DNA from 2 places in the Paenibacillus sp. S-38 genome. Region 2 is predicted to be linked to the other one. Evidence: a T-box and tRNA genes for the amino acid it is inferred to sense, from the RefSeq annotation. Region 2 holds a T-box; the other holds one or more tRNA genes.

Region 1 (3,958 bases), 520 kb from region 2:
GACATCTTGTAGATGTTGGCCCGGTGCCCCACCGGTGTCATGTCGAACTTGAAGTCCCCGGTATGGACAATAATTCCTTCTGGTGTGTCGACGGCTACCCCGAGCGAATCGGGAATACTATGGTTCGTATGGAAGAAATGCACCCGCAGCTTATCGAGCTGGATCACGGTCTCTTCCTTGACGACCTGCAGATGCACCAGCTTGTCGAGCTTGTGTTCTTCAAGCTTGGCTCTGACCAAGCCGATGGTAAGAGGCGCTCCATAGACCGGTACACGAAGCTCCCTGAGGATGAACGGCAGACCGCCGATATGATCCTCATGGCCGTGTGTCAGGAAGATACCCTTCACTTTATCCTGATGTTGAACCAAATACTCGATATTCGGAATGACATAGTCGACACCCGGCAGGTCGCTTCTAGGGAATTTTACACCCGCGTCCACGACAACAATCTCTTCGCCGTATTCGATGACATACATGTTCTTTCCGATTTCGCCCAAACCGCCGAGAGCGATGATTTTTACGTTATGTTTCGGTGTTCCGCGTTCTTCTGCGTTTTGAGCCTTTGCGCTGATCTCGTCCATGTGCAATCCTTTCACCTGCTCTATTTAGTATGAGAGCCGTTCGCCTCGCTTCAATTTCTCAATGACTGCCTGTAAGTCTTCTTTCTTCACTCTCCAGTGTCTACCGATCTTGAATCCGGGGATGGCTCCTTCATTCACCAGCTTATATGTGGTTATTTCACTGATTTGCAAGTATTTGGCTACCTGGGCAACCGTCATGATTTCCTGATCCTGATCCATCGGGGGGAGCACCCTTTCGTACGTACCTCTAACATTCACCTTTTCATTATATGGGTTTAATTGGACAACGTCAAAGTAAATCCAAGAGGCTCCCGGCTAATAAGGGATATTTATATTAAAAAAGTTTATACTCAGTTATAGTGAGGATAAAACCATTCACTGGAATGATCTCAAACGGCATCAGTCCCCCCGCCTCTCCTTCTTACCGCTGCCCGATCTTTCCCTTCCGAGTCCATAGGCATCCTTGTGCCAGCATGTCATCAGTCTTCCCTGTTTTCCCCACTCCCAACCCGTTTGAGATGGTCTTTATTGCCACTTCAAAGCGCTTACAATTGTTCTTGTTATCTCTTGTTACCCCTACTTCACCATACTGCTTTTTATTGAATCGTCAGTCGGTTTCCACGCTTTTAAGCAAAAAAACGTGCCCTAGACCCAGAGCACGTTTGTGATTTCATATCTATATTCCATGTCCAGCCAATGCTGTACCCAGAGTATCCGAAATGGTCGGGACGACACGATTTGAACATGCGACCCCCTGGTCCCAAACCAGGTGCTCTACCAAGCTGAGCTACGTCCCGATAGGATAAGAAAAACGTTCCCTGAGAGATTCGAACTCCCGACCTTTTGATTCGTAGTCAAACGCTCTATCCAGCTGAGCTAAGGGAACAAAGAAAAATATGGAGCGGAAGACGGGAATCGAACCCGCGACCCTCGCCTTGGCAAGGCGATGCTCTACCGCTGAGCCACTTCCGCAACCTGATGCGCTCGAGAGGACTCGAACCTCCACGGCTGTTACCCCACTAGAACCTGAATCTAGCGCGTCTGCCAATTCCGCCACGAACGCATGAAGCAAATAAAGATGAAAAGTGAGCCATGTAGGACTCGAACCTACGACACCCTGATTAAAAGTCAGGTGCTCTACCGACTGAGCTAATGGCTCAAACTAAAATGGCTGGGGATCTAGGATTCGAACCTAGGCATGACGGAGTCAAAGTCCGTTGCCTTACCGCTTGGCTAATCCCCAATAAGAAAAATTGGCAGGGGCAGCAGGAATCGAACCCACACCAAAGGTTTTGGAGACCTTTGTTCTACCTTTAAACTATGCCCCTGTATTGGTTGCGGGGGCAGGATTTGAACCTGCGGCCTTCGGGTTATGAGCCCGACGAGCTACCGGGCTGCTCCACCCCGCGATAGTTTGGTGAACGCTGACGGGATCGAACCGCCGACCCTTACCCTGTCAAGGTAATGCTCTCCCAGCTGAGCTAAGCGTTCATATATGGTGACCCGTAGGGGATTCGAACCCCTGTTACCTCCGTGAAAGGGAGGTGTCTTAACCCCTTGACCAACGGGCCTTGCTTATAAATGGGCCCTAGTGGACTCGAACCACCGACCTCACCCTTATCAGGGGTGCGCTCTAACCAGCTGAGCTAAGGGCCCTCATGATGTTTAAATCTTACGGCTTATCCCACGAAAGTGGTACCGCTTGGCGACGTTCTACTCTCCCAGGACCCTGCGGTCCAAGTACCATCGACGCTGGAAGGCTTAACGTTCGTGTTCGGGATGGGTACGCGTGGTTCCCTTCCGCCATCATCACCAAACGGTTATTCAAGGCTTGTACCTTGAAAACTGGATATACATTCGAGTATATTATTTTGCGTTCCGTTGTGCTTCGCACAAAGGTCACTACCAAAATGATATATCCTCACTCGCTAGCTAAAGATCTAAACCTTAGTATTGCTGCCGCTTCCTTGCGGAAGCTGTTGGATAAGCCCTCGACCGATTAGTATTCGTCAGCTCCACACGTTGCCGCGCTTCCACCCCGAACCTATCAACCTCGTCGTCTACAAGGGGTCTTACTGACTTGGGAAATCTCATCTTGAGGGGGGCTTCACGCTTAGATGCTTTCAGCGCTTATCCCGTCCGTACTTGGCTATCCAGCCGTGCTCCTGGCGGAACAACTGGTACACCAGCGGTACGTCCATCCCGGTCCTCTCGTACTAAGGACAGCTCCTCTCAAATTTCCTGCGCCCGCGACAGATAGGGACCGAACTGTCTCACGACGTTCTGAACCCAGCTCGCGTACCGCTTTAATGGGCGAACAGCCCAACCCTTGGGACCTACTTCAGCCCCAGGATGCGATGAGCCGACATCGAGGTGCCAAACCTCCCCGTCGATGTGGACTCTTGGGGGAGATAAGCCTGTTATCCCCAGGGTAGCTTTTATCCGTTGAGCGATGGCCCTTCCATTCGGTACCACCGGATCACTAAGCCCGACTTTCGTCCCTGCTCGACCTGTTTGTCTCGCAGTCAAGCTCCCTTATGCCTTTGCACTCTTCGAATGATTTCCAACCATTCTGAGGGAACCTTGGGGCGCCTCCGTTACGCTTTAGGAGGCGACCGCCCCAGTCAAACTGCCCACCTGACACTGTCCCCGCACCGGATCACGGTACCAGGTTAGAACTCCGATACGATCAGGGTGGTATCCCAACGGCGCCTCCACCCAAGCTGGCGCTCAGGCTTCTCAGGCTCCCACCTATCCTGTACAGATCGTACCAAAGTCCAATATCAAGCTGCAGTAAAGCTCCATGGGGTCTTTCCGTCTTGTCGCGGGTAACCTGCATCTTCACAGGTATTAAAATTTCACCGGATCTCTCGTCGAGACAGCGCCCAAGTCGTTACGCCATTCGTGCGGGTCAGAATTTACCTGACAAGGAATTTCGCTACCTTAGGACCGTTATAGTTACGGCCGCCGTTTACTGGGGCTTCGGTTCACAGCTTCGGGTTACCCCTAACCGCTCCCCTTAACCTTCCAGCACCGGGCAGGCGTCAGCCCGTATACTTCGCCTTGCGGCTTCGCACAGACCTGTGTTTTTGCTAAACAGTCGCTTGGGCCTTTTCACTGCGGCCCCCTCGGGCTATTCACCCTACCGAGGCACCCCTTCTCCCGAAGTTACGGGGTCATTTTGCCGAGTTCCTTAACGAGAGTTCTTCCGCGCGCCTTAGCATGCTCTGCTCGCCTACCTGTGTCGGTTTGCGGTACGGGCACCTTCTCCCTGGCTAGAGGCTTTTCTTGGCAGCCTGAACTCATGACCTTCGGTACTTAAGTTTCCCTCCCCATCACAGCTCAGCCTTATCGATGTGCGGATTTGCCTGCACATC
Region 2 (3,958 bases):
ACCACTTCACGTAATCGACCATCCGGGGAGCGATGTAGAGGAGAACGAGCTCGCTCCTTACCAGATAAGCGATATAGACGGCGAAGCCCAGGAGAATCAGGGTCTTCAGCAGATGGTGAAGGCCAAGCGTTCGGGAAGTCATGAGGGATCATCGCTCCTTTGGTATGGTATGAGGCCTTGGATGCCCCGGCTGCTCTCAGGCTGCCGAGAAAGCTGCCGGTTCGAAGCAGGCAGAAGGGCCGCCGTTGGTTACAGGATGAAGGTCTGGAAGGCCAACGAGACCGTGAGAACGATGACGGCTGTCAGGACGGACAGAAGCAGGACGAACCGGGCCCGGAAGGCGGATAGGAGCATCAATGTGCTTTTCATGTCGATCATCGGTCCGAATACGAGGAAGGTGAGCAGAGAACCGGCCGAGAACGTCGTGGCGAAGGACGAGGCGACGAAGGCGTCGGAGGTGGAGCACAGCGACAGTACGAACGCGAGCCCCATCATGAAGAGGTGGGAGGACAGTTCTCCCTGTCCGATCGACACGAGGCTCTCCCGGTCCAGCACCGTCTGGATCGCGGCTGTCAGGAAGGCGCCGAAGATGAGATATTTGCCCATATCGAAAAACTCGTCGGAGGCATGCCCGAAAACGGAGAGGATGCGCATGACCCTGCTTCCGGAGGCAGCCTCTGCATGATCGTGGTGATGGTGATGATGCCCATGACGGTGATGCTCTCCATGGCTGTGCCGGTGGTCGAGACCGACATGACTGCGGTGCTCTCTGTGGCTGTGCCGGTGGTCGAGACCGGCATGACTGTGATGCTCTCCGTGGCTGTGCCGGTGATCGTGATGCGCATGGCCGCAGCTGCCGTCCTCGCAGTGGGCGTGCACGTCGGGGCCGGCGTTTACTTGAGCGGCGGAAGAGCCGGAGCCGGTGGCTGTCCCGGACGGCGAACGGAGCGGGTTCCGCTTCACGAAGCGGTACACGAGAAGCCCGACGGCGACCGCCGTGATGAAGGCCATCCCCATCCGGGAGTACGCGATCTCCGGCCGGCTGCGGAACGCCATGTATGTCGAAGCGTAGACGACCGGGTTGATGATGGGCCCGGCGAGGATGAAGACGACCGCCACATAGGCGGGCATTCCCTTCTGCATAAGCCGGCGGATCACGGGGATCATGCCGCACTCGCACAGCGGGAAGATCAGCCCGAGCACGCAGGCGAACAGGATGCCGAGCACGGGGTTCTTCGGCGTGAAGCGGCGTACGGCCGCCTCGGAGACGAAGCGCTGCAGCAGGGCGGCGACGAACACGCCGAGCAGCACGAACGGCAGGGCCTCCAGGATGATGGAGATGAACAGGGTTTTGAAATTTCCAAGGGTGTCCCCCGTCAGGAAGGACAAGTCCGGCGCTTCCCGCTGCGTGAAGATGAGGAAGAGCATCATGATGCAGAGCAGGGCCAGAATATGGGTCAGCCATCGTTGAATGAGAATAGGCAACGGTCATTTCTCCTTCTTTATCGTAATTATTATTATAGTCTATGTCCCAAAAAACGGATATAGGACAAAGGAAAGCCAATTCGGGAGTTGACAGCCGGGGGCCCGCTTCGGTACAATGACGCTTAATAAGCGATGACAGGAACAAGTAAGCGGAAGGGCGTTCTCCAGAGAGCCGGTGGGTGGTGCGAACCGGCGGGCGGCATCTGTCTGAATGGATCCTTGAGCTGACGGTTGAAGGTGCGCAGCGGGGCCGGGGCCCAGGCCATAGTTTCAAGTGCCGCTGTGATCAAGGTAGGCCGCTTCCGGTTCGCTCCCCGTTACAGGAGCCTGAAGGTTCGCATTACGTCCTCTTGCTGCAGCTGCAGTGATTGGGATACGCTTTTGCGGATAAATTAGGGTGGCACCACGGTCTCTCGTCCCTTGCGGCGGGAGGCCTTTTTGTATTTGCCGGAAATTCAAAGGAGGATTCGTTTCCCATGTCCAAATTGAGGGTATTGTCGGGGATGCAGCCCAGCGGGCAGCTGACGCTCGGGAATTATATCGGGGCGCTCAAGAACTATGTCAAGCTCCAGCATACGCATGACTGTTATTTTATGGTGGTGGATTTGCACGCGATCACCGTGCCCCAGGATCCTGCGGCCCTTAAGGAGCAGACGGAGTCCGTTGCGGCGGTCTACCTCGCGGCGGGCATCGATCCGAACGCGGCTACCGTGTTCCTGCAGTCCAGCGTGAAGGCCCATGCGGAGCTGGGATGGCTCCTGACGACGCTCACCTACATGGGTGAGCTCGAGCGGATGACGCAGTTCAAGGACAAGTCGGAAGGCAAGGAGTCGGTGGGCGCCGGATTGTTCACCTACCCGTCTTTGATGGCCGGGGACATCCTGCTCTACAACGGGGACCTCGTGCCTGTGGGCGAGGACCAGCGCCAGCATCTCGAGCTGACCCGCGACCTGGCGCACCGGTTCAATACGCGCTTCGGCGAGACGTTCAAGATCCCGCAGGGCTACATCCCTGAGGTAGGGGCCCGGATCATGTCGCTCGACGATGCGTCGAAGAAGATGAGCAAGAGTAACCCGAACGCGGGCAGTTACATTGCCCTGCTCGACGCGCCGGATGTCATCCGCAAGAAGATCTCGCGCGCGGTGACCGACTCGGGGCGTGAGGTGAAGTTCGACCCGCAGAACAAGCCGGAGGTCAGCAACCTGATCTCGATCTATACGCAGTGCACCGATCTCTCCATTGCGGAGGTCGAAGCGAAGTACGAGGGCCAAGGCTACGGTCCGTTCAAAAAAGACCTGGCGGAAGCCGTCGTCGGCCTGCTCGAGCCGATTCAGCAGCGGTACCGCGAGATCCGCGAGTCCGGCGAGCTGTATGATATCCTGCGCAGCGGCCGGGACCGCGCCGAGGCGGCTGCCGAAGCTACGATCCGCGAAGTGAAGCAGAAGATGGGCTTCGTTCAGCTGTAGGGCGGGGGTACGTCAACAGAAAAGCCCGTCCACGGTCATGGACGGGCTTTCCTGCTGCGCCGTAAGGCGTGATGAAGGAAGCGTGCGTCAAACGGCACACGCATGAGGGAGTGAGCTTGACATGATGCGGGCGGCTTGGCGTCCTATCGTGACCGAGCTTTAGGTGAGGGCGCCTAACGCTAAGCATCGAAGCTTGACTTGAGCGCCGATGAGCAGCACCAGACTGGCGCTTGATGTGAAGCGCTGGGGATACCGGCATGATTTTGAGCGTGCGTGCAGCACTTGCACTTGATCAATAAAGTAAGCCTGCTTGTTGTACGCACGGCTGCCGGTAAACAAATCGGGCTCGAACGCAGCAGAGTGCAGTAATGGGCTGCCTTACTAGGTGGCACCGGGGTAAACCGGCACGGGGAACTCCCAATCAGCCAGGAGATCGAGCCCATTTGAACATGCTGGCGCCGAACAGAGGGCCATGGCTTCTGCCGCTGCGCATATTCAGTGAATTCTGCAGACGATTCCTCAGAAATCGAAATAACGGAACTAGGATAGCTTATCGAGATATTTCCCTTCATTTCCCGGAAAATAGCGGAACTCAGATATCTTATCTGTACTGCATTCAGTGAAAAGCTGCCTCATTTCTACAAATAGCGAACTTCAGTTCCTCTATTTGAAGAATGAGCCCTCTGAAGAGAGTACATAACGAATCTGAGTTCCGTTATTTCTTTTTTGCCCCCCAGGTGAGGGAATGTGTTCTGAGTATAAGCATGTCTCAAGAAGCGCAGCCGCCTGTCCACCTATGTGGACGGGCATTTTGTGCTGGTACGGGGCGATGAAGAGACTAGCATGCTCACACAGACTCCATTCCCCCTTCGTATCGAAGTCTACATGCGCCCTTCGTACCGAAGCCTGCATTCCGCCCTTGGTACCGAAGTCCACATTCCGTCCTTGGTACCGAGGTCCACATTCCGCCCTTCGTACCGAAGCCCACATTCCGCCCTTGGTACCGA

Evidence for each region. The T-box of region 2 lies ahead of trpS (tryptophan--tRNA ligase). A T-box ahead of a tRNA ligase gene usually reads a tRNA of that ligase, here a tRNA-Trp.
Region 1: it has a tRNA-Trp gene. The T-box ahead of trpS (tryptophan--tRNA ligase) is inferred to sense a tRNA for this amino acid. The anticodon was not compared.

What each region holds. Positions count from the first base shown of each region.
Region 1 covers NZ_CP187970.1:732,816-736,773, reverse strand. The annotation lists gene rnjA (ribonuclease J1) at 1-581, opposite strand, end outside; gene ACP26L_RS03540 (helix-turn-helix domain-containing protein) at 606-800, opposite strand; tRNA gene ACP26L_RS03535 (tRNA-Pro) at 1,302-1,378, opposite strand; tRNA gene ACP26L_RS03530 (tRNA-Arg) at 1,394-1,467, opposite strand; tRNA gene ACP26L_RS03525 (tRNA-Gly) at 1,479-1,553, opposite strand; tRNA gene ACP26L_RS03520 (tRNA-Leu) at 1,561-1,644, opposite strand; tRNA gene ACP26L_RS03515 (tRNA-Lys) at 1,668-1,740, opposite strand; tRNA gene ACP26L_RS03510 (tRNA-Gln) at 1,750-1,824, opposite strand; tRNA gene ACP26L_RS03505 (tRNA-Trp) at 1,836-1,909, opposite strand; tRNA gene ACP26L_RS03500 (tRNA-Met) at 1,914-1,990, opposite strand; tRNA gene ACP26L_RS03495 (tRNA-Val) at 1,997-2,072, opposite strand; tRNA gene ACP26L_RS03490 (tRNA-Glu) at 2,078-2,152, opposite strand; tRNA gene ACP26L_RS03485 (tRNA-Ile) at 2,164-2,237, opposite strand; rRNA gene rrf (5S ribosomal RNA) at 2,282-2,398, opposite strand; rRNA gene ACP26L_RS03475 (23S ribosomal RNA) at 2,561-3,958, opposite strand, start outside.
Region 2 covers NZ_CP187970.1:1,256,568-1,260,525, forward strand. The annotation lists gene ACP26L_RS05985 (TIGR03943 family putative permease subunit) at 1-142, opposite strand, end outside; gene ACP26L_RS05990 (permease) at 250-1,485, opposite strand; T-box leader at 1,609-1,909, shown strand; gene trpS (tryptophan--tRNA ligase) at 1,962-2,951, shown strand.